4 regions of the Sphingobium sp. RS1 genome follow, and region 1 is predicted to be linked to each of the others. Evidence: predicted binding sites of a transcription regulator. Region 1 holds the regulator's gene; each other region holds the start of a gene.
The links. Region 1 encodes LexA, which represses DNA repair genes until DNA is damaged. Its sites were predicted from a motif close to GTTCCNCNCTTGTTCT; they were not measured.
Positions count from the first base shown of each region.

Region 2: the regulator LexA is predicted to act here: its motif matches at 3,878-3,893, upstream of recA (recombinase RecA).
Region 3: the regulator LexA is predicted to act here: its motif matches at 3,078-3,093, upstream of ACNHGR_RS03890 (PA0069 family radical SAM protein).
Region 4: the regulator LexA is predicted to act here: its motif matches at 3,392-3,407, upstream of uvrA (excinuclease ABC subunit UvrA).

Region 1 covers NZ_JBLZXE010000002.1:935,057-940,417, forward strand. The annotation lists gene trpC (indole-3-glycerol phosphate synthase TrpC) at 1-274, shown strand, start outside; gene moaC (cyclic pyranopterin monophosphate synthase MoaC) at 271-744, shown strand; gene ACNHGR_RS06145 (molybdopterin molybdotransferase MoeA) at 741-1,919, shown strand; gene lexA (transcriptional repressor LexA) at 1,989-2,669, shown strand; gene ACNHGR_RS06155 (ComEC/Rec2 family competence protein) at 2,666-4,837, opposite strand; gene gltX (glutamate--tRNA ligase) at 4,886-5,361, shown strand, end outside.
Region 2 covers NZ_JBLZXE010000002.1:2,267,534-2,272,894, forward strand. The annotation lists gene ACNHGR_RS12740 (translocation/assembly module TamB domain-containing protein) at 1-1,076, shown strand, start outside; gene ACNHGR_RS12745 (hypothetical protein) at 1,093-1,539, opposite strand; gene ACNHGR_RS12750 (transglutaminase-like domain-containing protein) at 1,579-2,373, opposite strand; gene recA (recombinase RecA) at 2,731-3,804, opposite strand; gene ACNHGR_RS12760 (response regulator) at 3,928-4,284, opposite strand; gene ACNHGR_RS12765 (hybrid sensor histidine kinase/response regulator) at 4,483-5,361, opposite strand, start outside.
Region 3 covers NZ_JBLZXE010000002.1:460,641-466,001, reverse strand. The annotation lists gene ACNHGR_RS03905 (uracil-DNA glycosylase family protein) at 1-505, shown strand, start outside; gene ACNHGR_RS03900 (lytic transglycosylase domain-containing protein) at 502-2,283, shown strand; gene moaB (molybdenum cofactor biosynthesis protein B) at 2,283-2,810, shown strand; gene ACNHGR_RS03890 (PA0069 family radical SAM protein) at 3,102-4,169, shown strand; gene dnaE (DNA polymerase III subunit alpha) at 4,361-5,361, opposite strand, start outside.
Region 4 covers NZ_JBLZXE010000002.1:1,545,282-1,550,642, forward strand. The annotation lists gene ACNHGR_RS09100 (hypothetical protein) at 1-1,452, opposite strand, end outside; gene ACNHGR_RS09105 (hypothetical protein) at 1,554-3,197, opposite strand; gene uvrA (excinuclease ABC subunit UvrA) at 3,414-5,361, shown strand, end outside.

The DNA of each region.
Region 1 (5,361 bases):
AGCCGAACTGGAACGCGCACTGAACCTTCGCTCGCGCTTGATCGGCGTCAATAATCGCGACCTGCGTGACTTTTCGGTCGATTTCGCCCGCACTTATGAATTGGTGGGCAAGGCGCCCGAAGGCTGCACCTTCGTCGCCGAAAGCGGCCTTGGCAGCCATGCCGACCTCACCGCCATGGCCGATCATGGCGTGCGCTGCTTCCTGGTCGGCGAAACGCTGATGCGGCAGGCCGATGTGGAGGCCGCCACCCGCAACCTGCTGACCGGGGCATGAGCAGCCTCACCCATCTGGACGAGGATGGCGCGGCACGCATGGTCGATGTCGGGGCGAAGGCAGTGACGGCGCGCGAAGCCGTCGCTTCCGGCCGCATCGACATGAGCGTTGAAGCCGCCAAGGCCATTGCCGATGGGCTGGTCAAGAAGGGTGACGTACTCGCGGTGGCACGGGTCGCGGGCATCATGGCAGCGAAGAAGACCGCCGACATCATCCCGCTCTGCCACCCGATCGCGCTCAGCGCCGTGACGGTCGATTTCGATCTGGATGCAGCCGGCGTTACCGTCACAGCTACTGCCCGCACTGCCGGCCAGACCGGGGTGGAGATGGAGGCGCTGACCGCCGCTTCCGTGGCGTTGCTCACCATTTATGACATGGCCAAGGCGCTGGACAAGGCGATGGTCATCGGCGCCGTCCAGTTGGAAGCCAAGACCGGCGGCAAGTCCGGCGACTGGCGCCGCGTCCCATGAGTTTGCTGCCGGTCGCAGAGGCGCAGGCCCGCCTGTTCGCGCTCGCCGACCGGCTGCCGGTGGAAACCGTGCCCATTGCTAATGCCGTCGGCCGCTGGCTGGCGCAGGATCTGACCGCGCTACGCGACCAGCCCTGGGCGGACCTGTCAGCGATGGACGGCTATGCCGTGCGCGCCACCGAAATGCCCGGTCCCTGGCGGGTCACCGCCGAAAGCGCGGCCGGCACCGGCATTCAGCCACCACTTGCCCCCGGCGAGGCCTGCCGCATCTTCACCGGCGCGCCCCTGCCGCCGGGCGCCGACACTATCCTGATCCAGGAAAATGCAATCCGCGACGGCGATCGGCTGACCGCCAGCGCCGATCCGCTGGCGCCCGGCCGCCATGTCCGCCCGGCCGCGTCAGACTTTGCGAAGGGCGCGATCCTGCTGGAGGCAGGCAGCCGCCTCGGCCCCGCACAAATCGCCCTTGCCGTGCTGGGCGGACATGGCGCCCTGCCGGTAGCCCATCGTCCCCGCATCGTCATACTCTCCACCGGCAATGAACTGGTCGCGCCGGGCGCGCCGACGCCGGCGGGCCTGCTGCCGTCCTCCAACGCGCCGATGCTCGCGGCGCTGCTCGCCGCCGTTCCATGCGATATCATCGACCTCGGCATCGTGCCGGACGATCTTGACGCGATGGTCGCCGCGCTGGAGCGCTGCAAGGATGCCGACATCATCGTCTCGACCGGCGGCGCGTCAGTGGGCGATCATGATCTCGTCCGCCCCGCCTTCATCCAGGCCGGAGGCACACTCGATTTCTGGAAGATCCGGATGCGCCCCGGCAAGCCGTTAATGGCCGGACGGCTGAGCGACAGCCTGTTCCTCGGCCTGCCCGGCAATCCCGTCTCCGCCTTCGTCACCGCGACGCTCTTCCTGCTCCCGCTCGTCCGCCACATCAGCGGCGCGCGCGATCCGCTGCCGCTGACGACCGAGGCGCAGTTGGCCTCAGCCCTGCCGCAAACCGGCGATCGCGACGATTATCTGCGAGCCTGGCGTGCGCCCGACGGCATCGTCTCCGTCACCTCGCAAGACAGCGCCGCCACCGCCGCCATGGCCCGCGCCGACTGCCTGATCCTGCGCCCGGCTGGATCGCCGCCAGCCGATCCGGGGACGCGGGTCACGATCGTGCCGCTCTGACACGCAGGACGCTTGACTAAGCCCGATCTGTTTCCTATGCGTTCCTCATACGTTCCACGGAGGACCGCGATGTTGACGCCCAAGCAGCAGGAATTGCTGAGCTTCATTCAGACCCGACTGGACGAGGGCGGCGTATCGCCTTCGTTCGAGGAAATGAAGGACGCGCTCGACCTGCGCTCCAAATCAGGCATCCATCGCCTTATCAATGCGCTGGAAGAGCGCGGCTTCATCCGCCGCCTGCCCAACCGCGCCCGCGCGCTGGAAGTGCTCAAGCTGCCCGACGCGATGCACCGTGCGCCTACGCCGATCGTTCCGCCCAAGCCCAAGCTGGTGACGTCCGCGCCGATCCTGCCGATCGCGGCCAATGACGTGATCGAAATCCCGATGCACGGCCGGATCGCAGCCGGTGTCCCGATTGAGGCGATGGAAGGGCAGACCATGCTCTCCGTGCCGGCCGCCCTGCTCGGCGCGGGCGACCATTATGCGCTGGAAGTGTCCGGCGATTCGATGATGGAAGCCGGTATCCTCGACGGCGACTTCGCCCTGATCCAGCGCACCGATGTCGCCCGCGAAGGGCAGATCGTCGTCGCCCTGATCGACGAAGCCGAAGCCACGCTCAAATATTTCCGCCGGGAAGGCAGCCGGGTACGGCTGGACCCGGCCAATAGCGCCTATGAGCCGCAAATCTATGACCCCCGGCAGGTCCGCATTCAGGGCAAGCTGGCCGGGCTGCTGCGTCGCTATAATTAAGGCGTCGCCCTTCTCGGCTGCCCCTCTTTTGGCCGGGGCCTTGGGCGACTGATCCAGGGATGGGCATCGCCGGGCCGATGGACGGTGTGAACTTCGCCCCGTTCCAAACCGATCGACAGACCGCCGGTCCGCGCCAGCAACCGGCGGTCGATCTTCATCCAGCGCGGGCGGCACCAGCGTGGCAGGCCGCGATCGCTGACCACGATATCCGCTGTGGCGCAATCCCGGGCAAAATCTTGCCGGCCAATCAACACATCGCTGCGTGTGAACAGCAGTCGCCAGTTGCGTCCTTTGCCGTCTTTTAGCCGGACAGCGCAGAGATCCACGGAACAGCGCGCCGCCGGCAAGTCGGCAATCGCCGCCAGTTCGCCATCATAGCCGGCACTTTCCGACAGCACGTCGCGCACATAATCGCCTGCTCGATCGCGCAATATCGCCATGCCCTTTTCCGTCCGCACCGCCACATGGCGACCGTCTCCAGTCACCAAGATATCCGGTGGCGACGCAGCAAAGGTCACTGCCACAGCCATCAGGACAGCAGGCAGGCCTAGCCAGCGCCAGCGCGTTCGCCACAGCAGGCTCCAGAGCAGGCCGATCATCGCGATACCGAACAGGCCCGCCCCCATGGTCGGCGCCAGCAGACTGGCCATCGGGCTGGCCGACACGCCATGAGCCAGCAACAGCAGCAGGTTCAGCGCCTGCTCGGTCAGCCACCAGGCCGGCGCACCCAGCCCGGCCACATCCAGCAGCAGCGCCAGCGCCTCCAGCGGCATGACGACAAAGGTGGTGAGCGGAATGGCGATCAGATTGGCGAAGGCGCCCAGCAGGCCGGCCTTGTGGAAATGGAACAGCGCGATCGGCATCAGGGTCAATTCGACAGCGATGCCCGTCGCCAGCATCACCGCCAGATTTCGGGCCAGCTTACGCGCCCACGTTTCGTCCCGTGCGGCGGCAAAAGCCCGAAAGCGCGGATGCTCCGCCAGTGCCACCAATGCTGTCACCGCCGCGAAGCTCATCTGGAAACTCGGCCCCGTCAGCGCCTCCGGCCATAGCAGCAGCACGATCAGCGCGCCTGTCGCCACCAGCCGCAGCGTCACTGCGTCCCGCCCCATCGCCAGTCCGCCCAGCACCAGCAGTGCCGCGACGCAGGACCGCACCGTCGGCACCTCCGCTCCGGTCAGCAAGGTATAGCCGATCCCGGCCAGCGCCCCGCCCGCCGCCGCGATCAGCATCAGCGGCCAGCCCAGCGCCGCCCGCTGACTTAGGGCCATGATCCGCATCATCAGGAAGATGACGGCGCCGATCAGCGCCGTCACATGCAGCCCGCTGATCGACAACAGATGCGCCAGACCACTGCGCCGCATCGCCTCTGCATCGGCTTCGGGAATGGCGCCCTGATCTCCGGTAGCGAGCGCTGCTGCTATTCCTTCCGCAGGGCCATCGACCTGCTGCAATATATGGCCGAACAATCTTGTCCTCAACGGCGGGCCGTTTGTCGACGGTTCCAGCGCCTCGACCGGTTTCAGCGCCTTGCCGGTAGCCCCTATTCCCTGGAAATAGGCGCGCGCGGCAAAATCATAGCCCCCCGGCACGCTCGGCGGCGCAGGCGGCATGAGTCGCACCCGAAAGCGTAGCCGCGCGCCTTCTCCCAACCCAGCCGGCACATCCACATCGGCAATATTGACCCGCACCACAGCTGGCAGATCCGGCGCATCGACCGGACGCAGCATGACCCGTACCATCGCCTGCGCCGGCACCGGTCGCACCGCCGTCACGTCGGCCGTCATCTGCACGAAGCGCGCCCGCGCCAGCGGCGGCTGCCCCAGCAATACTGCCTTGCCCCACACCAGCAGGCACCCCATGCAAGCCAATATTGCGCCCGCGACAAGCATTCTTCGCAATCGCCCGCCGTCCGGGAGCAACACCCCGATGCAAGACAGCGCCAGCGCCACGCAACAAAAGGCCAGCCAGGCCATTGCATGCGGCAACAGGAACCATGCAGCAATGCCCGCGCCCAGCCCGATCGGCGCCCACAGGCCGATCTGTTCACGCTCGCATTCCAGCCAGCTTTCAATCGCTTCCAGCCCACTTCGAAACAGCGCCGCCAGCCTCCCACCAAGGGAGGTTTGTCGTGGCTCAAAAGCCGTGCTAGGGGGCGGCGCATCCATGGGTCAGCAAGGCGAATGTCAAAGAATATGACGGCAAGTGCAACGGGAATGAACAAGCCGGTGGTGACCCGTTTCGCCCCGTCCCCAACGGGGTTCCTCCACATTGGCGGCGCCCGCACCGCATTGTTCAACTGGCTGTTCGCACGCCACCATGGCGGCAAGTTCCTGCTCCGGGTCGAGGACACCGATCGCGCCCGCTCCACCGAGGAAGCCGTGGCCGCGATTTTCGACGGTCTGGAATGGCTGGGCCTGGGCGGCGACGAGCCGGCCGTGTTCCAGTTCGAACGCACCCCGCGCCATGCCGAAGTCGCCAACCAGTTGCTCGAAGCCGGTCATGCCTATCGCTGCTATGCCACGCCGGAAGAACTGGCGGAACTGCGCGAACAGCAGCGCGCCGCCAAGCAGCCGATGCGCTATGACGGCCGCTGGCGCGATCGCGCGCCGGAAGACGCGCCCGAAGGCGCGCCCTTCGTCATCCGCATCAAGGCACCCCGCGACGGCGAAACCGTGATCGAGGATGCCGT
Region 2 (5,361 bases), 1.3 Mb from region 1:
ACGACCATCTGGAGATTCGCGACTTTTCTGGTCGGGCCGGCGACGGCACGGTGCAGGCGTCGGGCAATGTCGGGCTGGCGGCGGACAGCGGCTTCCCGATGGACATTTCAGTGAAGCTCAACCGGGCGCGGCTGGCGCGCAGCGAGGCGATTACCAGCGTGGTCAGCGGGACGCTCGCCATCACCAACAGCGCGGCCAATGGCGGCCTTATCAAGGGCGACCTGAACTTGCCCGAGACGCGCTATCGCGTCGCATGGCAGGGCGGTACGGAAATCCGGCAACTCACCGGCGTGCGGCGCAAGGGCGATGGCTCCGATCCGCTGGCCGAACGACTGGCGGCGCGCAAGGCGGCGAGCAAGCCGGCCGACTGGAAGCTGGATATCCGGGTGCGGGCCGACAACGAGATTTATGTGACCGGCATGGGGCTGGATTCCGAATGGAAAACCAATATGCGCGTCACCGGCACCACCGCCAATCCGCGCGTGGTCGGCAAGATCGAATCGCTGCGTGGGCGCTACAGCTTCTCAGGCCATCAGTTCGACCTGGAGCAGGGCGTCATCACCTTCAACGGGCCGATGCTGAACCCGATCCTGCAGATCAAGGCGCAGACGCGGATCGACACGGTGACGGCGGGCATCCAGGTGACGGGATCGGCGCAGCAACCCGATATCGCCTTCATTTCCACGCCGACATTGCCGCAGGACGAAATCCTGTCGCGCATCCTGTTCGGCGATAATGTCGCCAACCTGTCACCGATACAGGCCGTGCAACTGGCGGCGGCGCTCAACGGGCTGCGCGGCGGCAGCGGCGGGCTCAATCCGATGGGCAAGTTGCAGGGCGCGTCTGGCATCGACCGGATCGGCATTGTCGGCGGCGATGATACGACCGGGCGCGGCACGTCGCTGGCGGTCGGGCAGCATATCTCCAACAATATCTATGTGGAGGTGATCACGGACTCGAAGGGCTTCACCGCCACCCAGCTGGAGATCGCGCTGTCCAAGACGCTGAGCCTGTTGTCGAAGACCGGCACCAATGCCGGGTCGTCGGCGAACCTGCGCTATTCGAAGGATTATTGAGGCAGGAGGAAGAGGATCAGTCCTCTTCCTCCACCCAAAAGATGAAGGCGTGGTCGCGGTCGAAACCCATCAGGCCGCAGTCGAAGGTCGCCGAGGTAAGGGGCATCCATTCCATGCTGCCATCGGCGTCAGCCGACCACAGGCCGTTGGCGACGAATTGGCGGTTCGATCCAAGTGTGTTGAGGGCAAGGGCCGCGCTCTTGACGTCATCTAAGCGGGGCGCACGAAAGCCGTAAGCCAGACCGACCGTTCCTGCGACCGCAAGTATATGTGCGGCCTGCTGAAAATCCAGTGTCAGCAAAGCGGGCGGTACGAAGGGGTCGCGGCGGGCGGTGGGATAGCCGATATGGGCGGCGATAGCGCGGGGGATGTCATGTACCGGGCCGCCCGGCCGAGGACCGATCCACCAGCGCGCATCGCATTGTGCGGCATAGTGGCGGAACAGGTTTTCGAGCATTTCCATGATGCCAACCAAGCATAGTCGCGCATCGGCAACCAGCCGTTATGCCAGGTCGTCGGCGACGCGCGTGACGCTGATCGACTGGGCGTTCATGGTCGCGCCGCCGAAGATGGTCATGAAGGCGATATCGGTGGCGTCGCGGCCGACGGCGATGCGGACCATGGTTTCCACCGGCGCGAGGCCGGTCGCATCAACCAGATGCCAGGCACCGTCGAGCCAGACCTCGACGACTGCGTGGAAGTCTGGCGGATCGAGATCGAGGGCATAGACCGATACCAGTCGGGCAGGAATGTCGCGCGAGCGGATGAGGGCGGCGGTCAGATGGGCATAGTCGCGGCAAACGCCCTGCTGGGCGACGAAGGTGTCGGCCGCGGTGGTGGTGATGTTGGAGCTGCCGGGCACATAGACGAGATTGGCATGCACCCAGTCGACCAGCGCCTGTACCAGCGCGCCGCCATCCAGATCGGGGAAATGGCCGCAGACGAAGCTGACGAAGCGATCCGCCTCGCAATAGCGGCTGGGCCAGATGAAGGGGAGGACATCCTCCGGCAGGCTGGGCAGCGGGCTGCGGGCGAGGCTGGCGATATCGACCGGGGCCCGTTCCACATCGACCGTTGCCCGATAGCTGCTGACCATCCGGCCGGTACCGCTGCGGGTCCAGGTGCGGCGTCCGATGCCGCTACCGCCGACCTTGTTGGTGAGCGGCCCGGCATTGTCGATGATGTGCGACTGTTCCACCACCCGCTGATCGGGGAGCGCCGCCGCCTCGACCGCAAGGAGGACGTCGGTGGGTTCGGCAAATTGATAGTCGAGTATCGCTTCGATCGCGACGCGCATGACATGGGTCCGGTACAAGAGGAGGGCGGGTCGAATCGGCGCGCCCAAGGCAGCATCGAAGGCCTGCAAGGGGATTGCCAGAACAGATTTGGCATGAGGGAGAAAGCAGGGCGCCCGATGAGGCCGGAGAGACATCAACAACAGGAACGGACGCGCTTAACTTCGCACATTTCCCGTGGATTCCGACATTTCGTTACGCAGCGACGATCCTATCGAAAAGTCCCCCCCTCCCCACCATCGACGGTAAAAGGCCCGCTGCGTGGGAGACGCGGCGGGCCTTTTCAGTGCGTGATGCGCAAGGCGGGCGGAGGCCATGGGGTACGATCCGGCTGATCCGGCCGGGCGCACCGTCAGGGCTTATTCGCCATCATCCTCCGCATCGGGTCCGGTCATCATCCCTTCGGCGACTTCGTCGGTCTTGCCGCGGATCGCCTGTTCCAGCTTGTCCGCCAGTTCGGGATGTTCGCGCAGATAGGTCTTCGCGTTTTCCCGCCCCTGCCCGATGCGGATCGAGTCGTAGGAGAACCAGGCGCCCGATTTTTCAACGAGGCCGGCCTTCACGCCGATGTCGAGCATTTCACCGATCTTGGAGATGCCTTCGCCATACATGATGTCGAATTCCACCTGCTTGAACGGCGGGGCAACCTTGTTTTTCACCACCTTCACGCGGGTCGCGTTGCCGACGATATCGTCGCGATCCTTGATCTGGCCGGTACGACGAATGTCGAGACGAACCGAGGCGTAGAATTTGAGGGCGTTGCCGCCGGTCGTGGTTTCGGGGTTACCGTACATCACGCCGATCTTCATGCGCACCTGGTTGATGAAGATTACCATGCATTTGGAGCGCGCGATCGAACCAGTCAGCTTGCGCAGCGCCTGCGACATGAGGCGAGCCTGGAGGCCGACATGGCTGTCGCCCATCTCGCCTTCGATTTCGGCACGCGGCACCAGCGCGGCGACCGAGTCGATCACAAGAATATCGATGGCGTTGGAGCGGACCAGCGTATCGACGATTTCCAGCGCCTGCTCGCCGGTGTCCGGCTGCGACACGATCAGTTCGTCAATGTCGACGCCCAGCTTCTTGGCATAGGCCGGGTCGAGCGCATGTTCGGCATCCACGAAGGCAGCGGTGCCGCCGGCCTTCTGCGCTTCGGCAATGGCGTGCAGCGTCAGCGTGGTCTTGCCCGAGCTTTCGGGACCATAGATTTCGATGATCCGCCCCTTGGGCAGGCCACCGATGCCGAGCGCGATGTCGAGGCCGATGGAGCCGGTCGAGATCGCTTCAATCTCGATCTTTTCCCGGCTGCCGAGCTTCATCGCGCTGCCCTTGCCGAAGGCGCGGTCGATCTGTGCGAGCGCCGCGTCCAATGCTTTCTGTCTGTCCATGTTTCCCGTCTTCTTGGAATCGATGAGTGAGAGCAGTGCAGTCATCGGCCAGTCCTCTGTCAAGCGGAACGCATGGGCTCCGTGCGTCTGACCGATGATGTATCCTGTTTGTTCCACAAGAACAAGAGGGGAACGGAAATTTCCTATCCGGTTCCCGCTGCGCCGTTCTTAACTGCCCAGAACCTTGCCCAGAGCGCGTTCGACGGCCCCGATGGTGAAGGGCTTGGCGAGCGTCGGCCGGTCGGCATGCGTGGAGGGGAGATCGTCAGCCATGCCACCGGTCGCGAAAATGAAGGGAATGTCCTGCTGGGCGAGGATATCGGCGACGGGCCAGCTTTTTTCACCCTGCAAGTTGCAGTCGACCAGCGCCGCGTCGAAGCCGCCTTTGCTGGCCATGGCACAGGCTTCATCGACCGATGCCGCCAGCCCATGCAGCCGATAGCCCAGCGCGTCGAGATAATCCTCCAGCATCATGCCGATCATCGCCTCATCCTCGACGATCAATATGCTCTTGGCGTCCGACATGCTGCTGTGCCCCTGTTCTTCTGGCCCGTTAGAGCATCCGCCTCGATTACATGGGCGCGGATGCTCCAGATTCTTGTTTACCGCGTTTTCTCGAGTCAGCCGATGATTCCATCTGCTTAGAAAACGCTCTTATGCAGCCGATTCGCTACCGCATCGCGGGGGCATTGCCCAGCATATTCACCTTGATCCAGCGCAGGGCTATTCCGCCGCCGACGCGCTGGCCAGCGCGTCGCGGGCAGCTTCGGCCAACTGGTTGACGGAGAAGGGCTTGGGCAGGAAGGCGACATTGGCGATGTCGATCGACTTGCGCAGTTGCTCCTCCGCATAACCCGACATGAACAGGACCGGCAGGTCAGGATGGGTGCGACGGGCCTGCGCCACCATGGCCGGGCCATCCATATTGGGCATGACCACGTCGGAAATCAGCAGGTCGATCTTTTCCGCGCCACCCAGCACTTCCAGCCCCTGTTCGCCGTCATTGGCGGTCAGCACCTTATAGCCTTGCCGGGTCAGCGCCCGTTCGGCGACGGCGCGGACCATATCCTCATCCTCCACCAGCAGCACCGTGCCGGTGCCCCAGGTTTCGGCGCGCGGAGCCGATGCCTTGGGCGCGGCGGGCTGTTCGATATCGGCGCCGCTATGGACCGGCAGGTAGATGACGAAGCTGGCACCCCGGCCCAGTTCGGATTCGGCGAAGATATAGCCGCCCGACTGCTTCACGATGCCATAGACGGTGGAGAGGCCAAGGCCGGTGCCCTTGCCCAGTTCCTTGGTAGTGAAGAAAGGTTCGAATATCTTCGCAAGGATGTCCGGCGGGATGCCAAGGCCCGTGTCGGACACGCGCAGCGCGGTATAATCGCCGGCAGGCAATATCTGCTGGCGCATTTCCCGCACCTTGATGGCGGGAACGGCATAGGTCTGGATATTGACGGTGCCGCCTTCGGGCATGGCGTCGCGAGCATTGACCGCGAGGTTGACGATCACCTGTTCCAGCTGGCCCGGATCGGCCCGGATCGCGCCCAGATTACGGCCATGGGTGACGTCCAGTTTCACATTTTCGCCGAGCAGGCGTTTGAG
Region 3 (5,361 bases), 470 kb from region 1:
GCGCTGGTCCGGCATACAGATCGCGCCGGTCGGCAAGGCGCAGGCCGCGCTGATGGTCGTGACCGACCTGCCCGATCCCGCCGATCTCTCCGAAGGGCGGCTCTTGGCCGATCGCGCCGGCCTTCTGTTCGACGCCATGCTGCGCGCCATCGGCCTCGACCGGGATGGTATCCATCTGGCCTCGCTCTTCACCGCCCGCCCACCCGGCGGCATGGTGGAGGCATCGGACCTTGCCATCGCCGCCACCCGCATGCGCACCCATGTCGCGCTGGCCCAGCCCCGCCGCCTGCTGCTGCTGGGCGATCGGACGATCCGTGCACTGCTTCCGACCGGCGACGACCCACACGCGCAGGCCCCCGCCAGCGGTTTACGCGACTTTAACCATGATGGCGGCAATGTGCCCGCCGTCGCCACATTCCATCCCCGGCTGCTGCTGTCCCAGCCCGCGGCCAAGGCGGAATGCTGGCGCACCCTGCAAAGCCTGATCGAGGAAGCCCGTCCGTGATTCGCGCCGCGACCCAAATATCCCGTCTTGCCCTGATTGCCATGGGCCTCGCCGCCGCGCTGCCCGCCACGGCTGAAACCACCCCGATCCTGCCGACCGCCCTCCCCGTCGAGGCTTCCCCGCTGCAACTGAGCGACGGCGACAAGGCGCGCTATCGCGCTATCTTCTCCGCCATCTCTGCCCAGCAATGGAATGATGCGAAGGCGATGATCGCCGCGCTCGACAGCCAGGATGCCGTCCGTCCGCTGGCCCTTTCCGAACTTTATCTGGCCAAGGGGTCGCCGCGCGTCGAACTGTTCGACCTGCTCGACCTGGTGAATAAGGCCGCCTGGCTGCCCAAGGCCGACCAGTTGTCCCGTCTGGCGCAGAAGCGCGGCGCGACCATCCTGCCCACTTTGCCGCAGATTCAGAAGATGGTCTGGCTGGGCGCGGCGCCCCGCCGCCAATATGTCGCCGCAGTGAAGACAGACGTCGCTGCGCAGGCGCTCGCCGGCCAGATTCAGAATTATGTGAAGAATGACGATCCGATCGGCGCCGAAGGGCTGCTGGCAACCGGCGAAGCAGGCCTCACCAATGAGGGGCTGACCGAAGTGCGCCAGCGCGTCGCCTGGGCTTATTATATCGAAAATGACGACACCAACGCCCGCCGCATGGCCGCGCGCGCGCTGGAAACCCGCACCGGCGGCGACTGGACCGTGCAGGCGCACTGGACCACCGGCCTCGCTGCCTGGCGCCAGAATGACTGCCGCACCGCCGCACCCGCCTTCGCCAATGTCGCCGCCTTGGCTGGCGACGCCGACATGCGCTCGGCCGGCGCCTATTGGGCCTCGCGCGCCTATATGGTCTGCGGCGAGGCGGAAAAGGTCGCCAATTATCTCAAGCAGGCGGCCCGTTCCGACGAAACCTTCTACGGCCTGCTCGCCCGCGAATCGCTTGGCCTGCCCTTGGGTGGCGCCCCGGTCGGCAGCCGCTTCGGCGCGCTGGAATGGAACAAGCTGAAAGGTAGCCCCAACGCCCGCGCCGCCATCGCCCTGTCCGCGATCGGCGACAATGGCCGGGCCGACGAACTCATCCGCTATCAGGCGAAGATCGGCGGCAGCGATCAATATGACGCGCTGCTCCGCCTCGCCAGCGCCTTGAACCTGCCCGCGACCCAGCTCTGGCTCGCCCATAATGGCCCGGCCGGCAAGCAGCCCGACAGCTTCGCCCGCTTCCCCGCGCCCGACTGGCGCCCGGACGGCGGCTGGCGCGTCGACCCCTCGCTCATCTACGCCCATACGCTCCAGGAATCCGGTTTCCGCGCCGATGTGGTCAGCAGCGCGGGCGCGCGCGGCCTGATGCAGGTGCGTCCCGGCACGGCGGGCGACGTCGGCCTCGCCAACGCATCGCAACTGTTCGTGCCGTCGACCAACATGGAATATGGTCAGCGCTACCTCGAATCCCTGCGCGACATGAGCGCGACGGGCGGCCTCCTGCCCAAGGTCATGGCCGCCTATAATGCCGGCCCGCTGCCGGTCGATCGCTGGAACACGCAGGTCCATGACAAGGGCGATCCGCTGCTCTTCATGGAATCGCTGCCCTATTATGAAACCCGCGCCTATGTGAACATCGTCATGCGCAACTACTGGATGTACCAGATCCAGGCGAAGGGCAGCGCCGATTGCCTGACCGGCATGGCGCAGGGGATGTGGCCGACCTTCCCCAATGCCAAGGGCGTGAAGCTGGTCCGCCTCAGCAAGGCCGACGGTCGCGGCAGCATGGGCGGCGGCTCCGACTGATGCCGATTGACGAGAGCCGGACCTTCATCCCGGTTCGCATCGCCGTGCTGACCATATCCGACACGCGCGGCCTGGCCGAGGATCGCTCCGGCGACGCGCTGGTCGAGCGGCTGGAGCATGCAGGCCATATCCTCGCCGCCCGCTATATCGAGCGGGACGACAAATCCGCCATCGTCGCCCGGCTCCACGCCTGGATAGACGACCCGCAAATCGACGTCATCCTCACCACCGGTGGCACCGGCGTCACCGGCCGCGACGTCACGCCCGAAGCGCTGGCGCAGGTGCAAGACAAGGAAATCCCCGGTTTCGGCGAACTGTTCCGCTGGCTGAGCTACCAGAGCATCGGCACCTCAACCATCCAGTCCCGCGCCACCGCCTGCGTCGCGCGCGGCACCTATATCTTCGCGCTGCCCGGCTCGACCGGTGCGGTGAAGGACGCGTGGGACGGCATCCTCGTCACCCAGTTGGACAGCCGTTTCCGCCCCTGCAACTTCGTGGAACTCATGCCCCGCCTGACGGAACGTTAGGGCGGGATGACATATGTCGGCATCGTCATTGCGAGCGGAGCGAAGCAATCCATGGCGCACCACAGTGGATTGCTTCGCTCCGCTCGCAATGACGGAATGGGTCAATGTGAAGTCATCTGGCTCTAGGGTCCGCAGCAACACCGCGATCCGTTCACGCTCGGCCTGCCCAAGCCTCGCTCTTGCCTATGACATTTTCATTAGTTAGCTAACTAAGTAAAACGATATAGCGATTTACCTGTCTGACTCGCTGTCTCACTTTGACATTTTGTTCCCAATATGTTCTCATGCTTCATGGCTATCGAGAAAGGCAGAGGCGCAACGCTGAACGGCGACAGCCGCCGCTTCAACCTGCCCCAGCGGGAAGCGGACGGCGACTGGCTCGATGCGCTCACCGACATTGACGGCCCGCTCGCCCGTACCCGGACACAGGTCACGGTCGAACATCCCCGCACCATCATCACCCGCAACGCCAGCCCCGACATCGGCTTCAGCCAGTCGATCAACGCCTATCGTGGCTGCGAACATGGCTGCATCTACTGCTTCGCCCGGCCCAGCCATGCCTATCACGACCTGTCGCCGGGGCTGGACTTCGAAACGAAGCTCTTCGCCAAGCCCGACGCCGCAAAGCTGCTCCGCGCCGAACTGTCGAAGAAGACCTACGCCGTCGCGCCGATTGCGATGGGGACCAATACCGATCCCTATCAGCCGATCGAGAAGGACTGGCGCATCACCCGCTCCATATTGGAGATCATGGTCGAAACCCGCCATCCGACCTACATCACCACCAAGTCCGACCGCATATTGCGCGACATCGACCTGCTGGCCGATCTGGCACGGGACGGGCTGGTCGCCGTGGTCCTCTCCGTCACCAGCCTCGACCCCGCGGTTGCGCGTACATTGGAACCCCGCGCGCCGCATCCGTTGCGCCGGGTGGACGCGATCCGCCAACTGGCCGAGGCCGGCGTCCCCGTCACCGCCAGCATATCTCCCATCATCCCGGCCATCACCGATCATGAAATCGAAGCGCTGGTCGCCCGCGTCGCTGCGGCCGGGGCCCGCGAAGTCACCTATATCCCCGTCCGCCTGCCGCACGAGGTCGCCCCGCTCTTCCGCGCCTGGCTGGAGGCCCATTATCCCGACCGCGCCGGCAAGGTGATGGCCATCATCCGCGACCTGCGCGGCGGGCGCGACAATGATCCGGACTTCGGCACGCGCATGCGAGGGCAAGGCGTCTGGGCCGACCTCATCCGCACCCGCTTCAGCAAGGCCCGCAAGCGGGCAGGCCTTGGCGCCGAACGCCTGACCCTGCGCACCGACCTGTTCCGTCCGCCCGAAGGCGCGCAGATGCGGTTATTTTAGACTGGGATGGATGGTTAGGGGACATAAGCCCCTCCCTTTCAAGGGAGGGGTTGGGGTGGGTGCGAGCAAAGCGAGCTTCGAACCTATCGACGGCAGAGCGCCGCTGCGCGGCGTACCCACCCCCGGCCCCTCCCTTGAAAGGGAGGGGAGAAAGAGTGTCCGCATCTGGCCGCCATCTGCCGCTAGCCCCCTCACCCCGCCAGTCGCATCGCCGACCGCCGCATCTTGGTGCGGTATCCATCCGCCTTCACGTCCATCCGTTCGAAGCGATGCACCGTCAGCCCGCGGATCGTGGCGATCGCGTCGACCTGATCCGCACCTAAACTATAATGGTCGCCCAGAAACAGCTTCGCGGCTTGCCCGTTGCCCACCGGCGCGCGCAGGAATATCTCGCTGCGGCCGCCACCGGCGCCAGCCAGCAACGCCGCCAGCGCGTCGATCGCCTCGGTCGTTTCCACATCGACCACCAGTTCCATGCGCGACGCGCTGGCGATGGTGCGGAAGGCTTCGATCCCGCGCACGGTCACGCGCGGCGTTTCTTCGCCCGGCAACCGATCCAGTTCCACGATCAGCAGCGCACAATCGCCATCGGCCGCCAGTTCCTCGATCGCCTTGCACGCCGCCTCGTCAAAGCAACTCGCCTGAAACTGACCGCTCTGGTCTGAGAAGGTGGCGTTGGCATAGCGCGCACCGCGCTTCGTTTCGCGCCAGCGCACATCCTCGACCATCGCCGCCATGATCGTCATCGCCCGCCCTTCAGCATTAGGCGCGGGCATGGGCGACTGGCAAACCAGGCCATAGCTTTTCGCGCCGCGCGCATCGGCCAGATGCTTGTAGCGATCAACAGGATGGGCGGAGAAATAGAAGCCGAATGCCTCTTTTTCCTGCGCCATGCGGTCCGCCACGGTCCAGGCCTGATGCGGCGGGATGCGGACATCGGCATGGGTCGTCTCGACATCGCCGAACAGGCCGCCCTGACCGCTCTCGCGCGCCGCTGCATTGCTCGACGCGACCGACAGGATGGTTTCCGCCGCCGCATGCACCCCGGCACGGTCGGCATGGATGCCGTCAAACGCCCCCGCCGCCGCGAGGCTTTCCAGCTGCCGCCGATTGAGCATCCTTGGCTCGATCCGGTCGGCAAAATCATCCAGCGACTTGAAAGGCCCGCCCTTGTCGCGCTCCTCGACAAGCT
Region 4 (5,361 bases), 610 kb from region 1:
CTCGGCCTGAACCCGACGCTCCGCCTTACGCTGGGACTGCTCTTGGGCCTGACGCTGTTGCCGCGCAGCGCTCTGGCGCCCAGCCTGTGCAGCGGCCTGTGCACGGGCCGCCTGCCGCGCCCGTGCCTCATCGGCCCGCCGGGCGCTGCGGATCTGCGCCTGTGCCTGCCCGGTCCTGACTCGTTCGGTTTTGGCGCGCTCGGCCTTTACCCGCTCGACCTGCGCCTGCTGCCGCGCCACACGCTGCTGTGCCGCGCGCGCCTGCGCCGTGCGATCGGCCCGCTCGCGGCGTTCGGCCACCCGCTGCCGGGCCTGCACCTCACGGCGCTCGCCCGCACGGACGGCCTGCCGCTGTCGCTCCGCCATCAACGCAACCCGACGATCCTGCTGCTGCGCCCGCTGCTGCTGCGCTTCCCGTCGCAGCATGACGTCGCGCCGCTCGGCCAGCACGCCCCGCTCCCGCGCCGCCCGTGCCCGCCGGGCGTCATCCCAACGCCGATCCTGTGCTCGCCGATCCGCAATGGCCATCGCCCGTGCCCGGTCGCGCCGCGCATCCGCGCGCTGCTCCGCCGCATAGAAGCGCGGCGGCGGCGTGCGGAAATCATCGCGCTGCCAGCTGGCGAAGCGGGTGGCCGCCCGCTCGCGCACCTGCTGCTCGCGCGCCCAGTGGCGCCTTGCCCGGTCATCCTGCCGTGCCCGATAGCGGCGCCAGTCCGCCTGCTCGCGCCGCGCCCTATCCCATTGCGCCCGATCGTCGCGGATCGCCGCCCGCTGGGCCGCCCATTGCCGCGCCTCGATCCGCTCGCGATCGCGCGCCCGCGCCGACCGGCGCATGTCCCAGGCCCGCGCATAATAGCGCGACGCATAGCTTTCGCGCCGCTGCGCCTCACGCCATGGCAACGCCCGGCCGCCCCGGTCATAGACCACCACCAGCCGCTCGTCGCGATAGCCGTAGCTGTTCCACGGATCGCGCACCAGATAGGGGGCGTCGGCCCCCGGCTCATAATAATAATAGCGATAACCGCCGTCGATCGGCTCGGCATAGCGCAGATAATCGTCGCTGCTCTGCCAGGCCCAGGGCTGCACGCCGTCATCATAACCAAAGCCATAATCGGGCGGCGCATCGCCCAGCATGTCGGAAAACATGTCCGCCCGGTCGATCCAGGCATATTCGTCACCCTGCGGCCGGGCATAGGCGATCGGCCGTGCGGCGGGCAGCCGCTCTGCCGGCGGCGCATAGGCGGCCGGCGCCCCGCCGCCCGCATCCGCCAGCATCGGCTGCGCGTCGGGCAAAGGCGGCAAGCCACTGCCATTCTCGGCGAAGGCGTTGCTCCACGCCTGATCGGTCAGCGAAAAGGGCTGGGCCGGCTTGTCCTCCTTGCACGCGGCCAGGGCCAGCGACAGGGACAGCAGCCCGACGGCGGGCATATGACGAAACAACAGGACAGGCATCGCTTATCTCCTCGCGACCAGTCCCCCCGGTGATTGAAATCTGACGCCCTCAATGCCCGAACCGGCCTGAACGATCCGTGGCCGTGCCGTTCATGGGACTTTCATGGTTTCGCGAGCCCCAAAGCAATCAGTTCATCGCAATTTTTTGCCGCTAACAGGCCGGCATAGGCTGCCGTCGTTTCCGCCAGATCATCGGGTGCTGCCCGTGTCATCAGGGTTTGGAATTTCGTCGTGTCGAGAAACATGTCAGCTGTCACCGCTTTTGCACCCAAAGCCGCGCCGCCTGTGTCGATGCTCATGAAAAAACCGCCGACATAACCTGCGATCTTGCGCTGTTCGGATGCTTCGAACAGCGCATTGCCGGATGCACCCTTTTGAAGAGCATCATTCCAGGATGTGCTGAATTCTACGACGGACTTCAGCAATTCAAACTGCGCCTTATTCTTGTCCCCCGCCTTCGCGATTAGGGTGCAGGTACCGGGCAGCCCTGCTATCGCAATATTGTTGGCGTAAGTCCGCGCACGACCCACCACATCTTCCCAATCTCGCGTCAGATCACGAACCAATATGTCACCGCGCAACTCCTTGGTGGATGCCTGCAACACGGTATCGATCGCGGTAAGCGTCTTATTATCCGCTGAAGCACTGCTTTCGATCGCCGCCCGCAGGTCAGTTAACCGACGATTGACATAGGCCGCTTCCTGCGCACCCGCACCATGATTGACGATATTCACCGTGAAATATGTATCATCGGAAAATGGCCGCAGACCGGTTGCCGAACCAGCCTGGTCAAACTGCGTTACAAACAACTGCCCGCTATTATGGTCCAGTTCCAGATTGCGCCAGATGTGATCGACATTCCTTTTGTGCAGGCGGCGCAACACATATCGCCCCTCCTCAAAAGGCGCGGAATTATAGGAAATTTGTGCGCTCGATGGATCGAGTACAAAGCGATACTCAAATACGACGTCATCCTGGTTGCTCTCCAGCAGGCTTTTCCCCAGGTTCAGCAGGATATTGGCGGCGCCGCCGGTCGGTAATGCGCCGCTCGTCTGGCCAAGGCTCGCAAGGCTGCTCAGGAGCCCCTTCATTTCCTCACTGACCCGGTCCAGTTCCAGCACGATGATCTGTATGCCGACCGGTCTGCCGCCATAGGTTGTCGGTCCTGCGATCGGAATATTGCTGAAATTCAGGCCTTGGCCATTTTCAACGTCAGGACTGTAATAGATAACGCGCGCGGAATTCAGGCTCTGCGCATCCAGATCTACAAAGGCATTTTCCTGCGCTGATGCATCGGCAGGCTTTTCAGCAGTATCGGCGGTGGTGGCTGCAGCGTCTTTGGGCTGAAACTCGAATGCGCGGGCCAAAACCACGATCTCCGCCTGGGAACGAAAGGGATTTTTCCCCGCCATCAGTTTCCCGGGCGTGAAGGGAAGTTCTGAGACATATTTCATATATCCATAATCCAGCCTGATCGAATAGACTTCATCGGGCCTGATCCCCGGCTTGCGGGACACATTTTTTCGGAAAAGCTTGACGCCCAAAAGCGGCTTACAATGGTTGTTCCCGGCATCGCCGATCGTTTTCGGCATACAGTCCGCTGGATATTCGGCCACCCTCTTCGCAACATCTACCGGATCTTCAGCCCGACGATAGTCGATATAACCTGTTTCGAGCGAAGCGCAGGCACTCAACGCCATCAGAGCAAAAATAGACGAAAATTTACAATTGACCAAATCCTTCATTTCCGCCCCCTTCAGAAATCAATTATGACATAATACTTATTTTATCGGTATCTTTACAGATAATTTTGGTTCCAATCGGATAAGATGGCCAGAACCCGCAATCATGCTGCTTTGATCATCACGCAGCCTGCCCCTGCCGTCTTCACACCCTCGATCTTTACGATATGGGTTGGATAGCCTTGCCCCGCCCCTTTCGAACAAATATAGAACGACCGCATGAGTCTGACCCACATCTCCGTGCGCGGCGCGCGTGAACACAACCTCAAGGGCGTGGATGTCGATCTGCCCCGCAACAGCCTTGTCGTCATCACCGGCCTGTCCGGTTCGGGGAAAAGCTCGCTCGCCTTCGACACCATCTATGCCGAAGGGCAGCGCCGCTATGTGGAGAGCCTCTCCGCCTATGCCCGCCAGTTCCTTGAGATGATGCAGAAGCCCGATGTCGAGCATATCGAGGGCCTCTCCCCCGCCATCTCCATCGAGCAGAAGACCACCAGCCGCAACCCGCGCTCCACCGTCGCCACGGTCACGGAAATCTACGACTATATGCGCCTGCTCTGGGCGCGCGTCGGCATCCCCTACAGCCCCGCCACCGGCCTCCCCATCAGCGCGCAGACCGTCAGCCAGATGGTCGACCGCGTCGCGACCCTGCCCGAAGGCACCCGCTTCTACCTGCTCGCCCCCGTGGTGCGCGGGCGGAAGGGCGAATATCGCAAGGAACTGGCCGAATGGCAGAAGGCGGGTTACACCCGCGTCCGCATCGACGGCGAAATGATGCTGATCGAGGACGCCCCCGCCCTCGACAAGAAATACAAGCATGACATCGAAGTCGTGGTCGACCGCCTCGCCGTGGACGCCGACATGGCCACCCGCCTCGCCGACAGTTTCGAGCAGGCGCTCAAACTTGCCGACGGCCTCGCCTATGTCGACCTGGCCGAAGGCGTCGTCCCCGGCCGCGAAAATGAAGTTCAGTCCACCGACAAGAAGATGAAGGGCGCGGGCATCCCCCTGAACCGCATCGTCTTCTCGGAGAAATTCGCCTGCCCGGTCAGCGGCTTCACCATCCCCGACATCGAACCGCGCCTCTTCTCCTTCAACGCCCCCTTGGGCGCCTGCCCCGCCTGCGACGGCCTTGGCGAACGGCAGGAATTCGACCCCGACCTCGTCGTCCCCAACGAAGCGCTCTCGATCAAGAAGGGCGCCGTCGTCCCCTGGGCCAAGTCCAACCCGCCCAGCCCCTATTATATGCAGGTGCTCGGCTCCCTCGCGAAGGAGTTCGGCTTCAGCCTCGAAACCCCGTGGACCGACCTGCCGGGCGAAGTGAAGCTCATCATCCTCCACGGCACCGGCGGCAAGCCCGTCACCCTGCGTTTCCAGGACGGCAAGAAAAGCTACGAAGTCAAGAAAGCGTTCGAGGGCGTCATCGGCAACCTCAATCGCCGCCTGCTCCAGACCGACAGCGCCTGGATGCGCGAGGAACTGGCCAAGTACCAGACCGCCATGCCCTGCGAAACCTGCAACGGCGCCCGCCTGAAACCCGAAGCGCTGGCCGTGAAGATCGCGGGCGAGGATATCTCCGTCTCCACCCGCCGCTCGGTGGTGGACGCGCTCGCCTTCTTCACCACCCTGCCCGATCATCTGAACGACCAGCAGAGCCAAATCGCCAAGGCCATCCTCAAGGAAATCGTGGAACGCCTCGGCTTCCTCAACAATGTCGGCCTCGATTACCTCAACCTCGACCGCACCAGCGGCACGCTGTCGGGCGGCGAAAGCCAGCGCATCCGCCTCGCCAGCCAGATCGGCAGCGGCCTCTCCGGCGTCCTCTACGTCCTCGACGAACCCTCGATCGGGCTTCATCAGCGCGACAATGACCGCCTGCTCGTCACCCTCAAGCGCCTGCGCGACCTCGGCAACAGCGTCATCGTTGTGGAGCATGACGAGGATGCGATCCGCGCCGCCGACTATATTGTCGACATGGGGCCGGGCGCGGGCGTCCATGGCGGCACCATCGTCGCGCAGGGCACGCTGCCCGAACTGCTGAAGAACAAGGACAGCCTCACCGCCGACTATCTCAACGGCACCCGCCGCATCGAAGTCCCGGCCAAGCGCCGCAAGGGCAACGGCAAGAAGCTGACCGTCCACAATGCCCGCGCCAACAATCTGACCG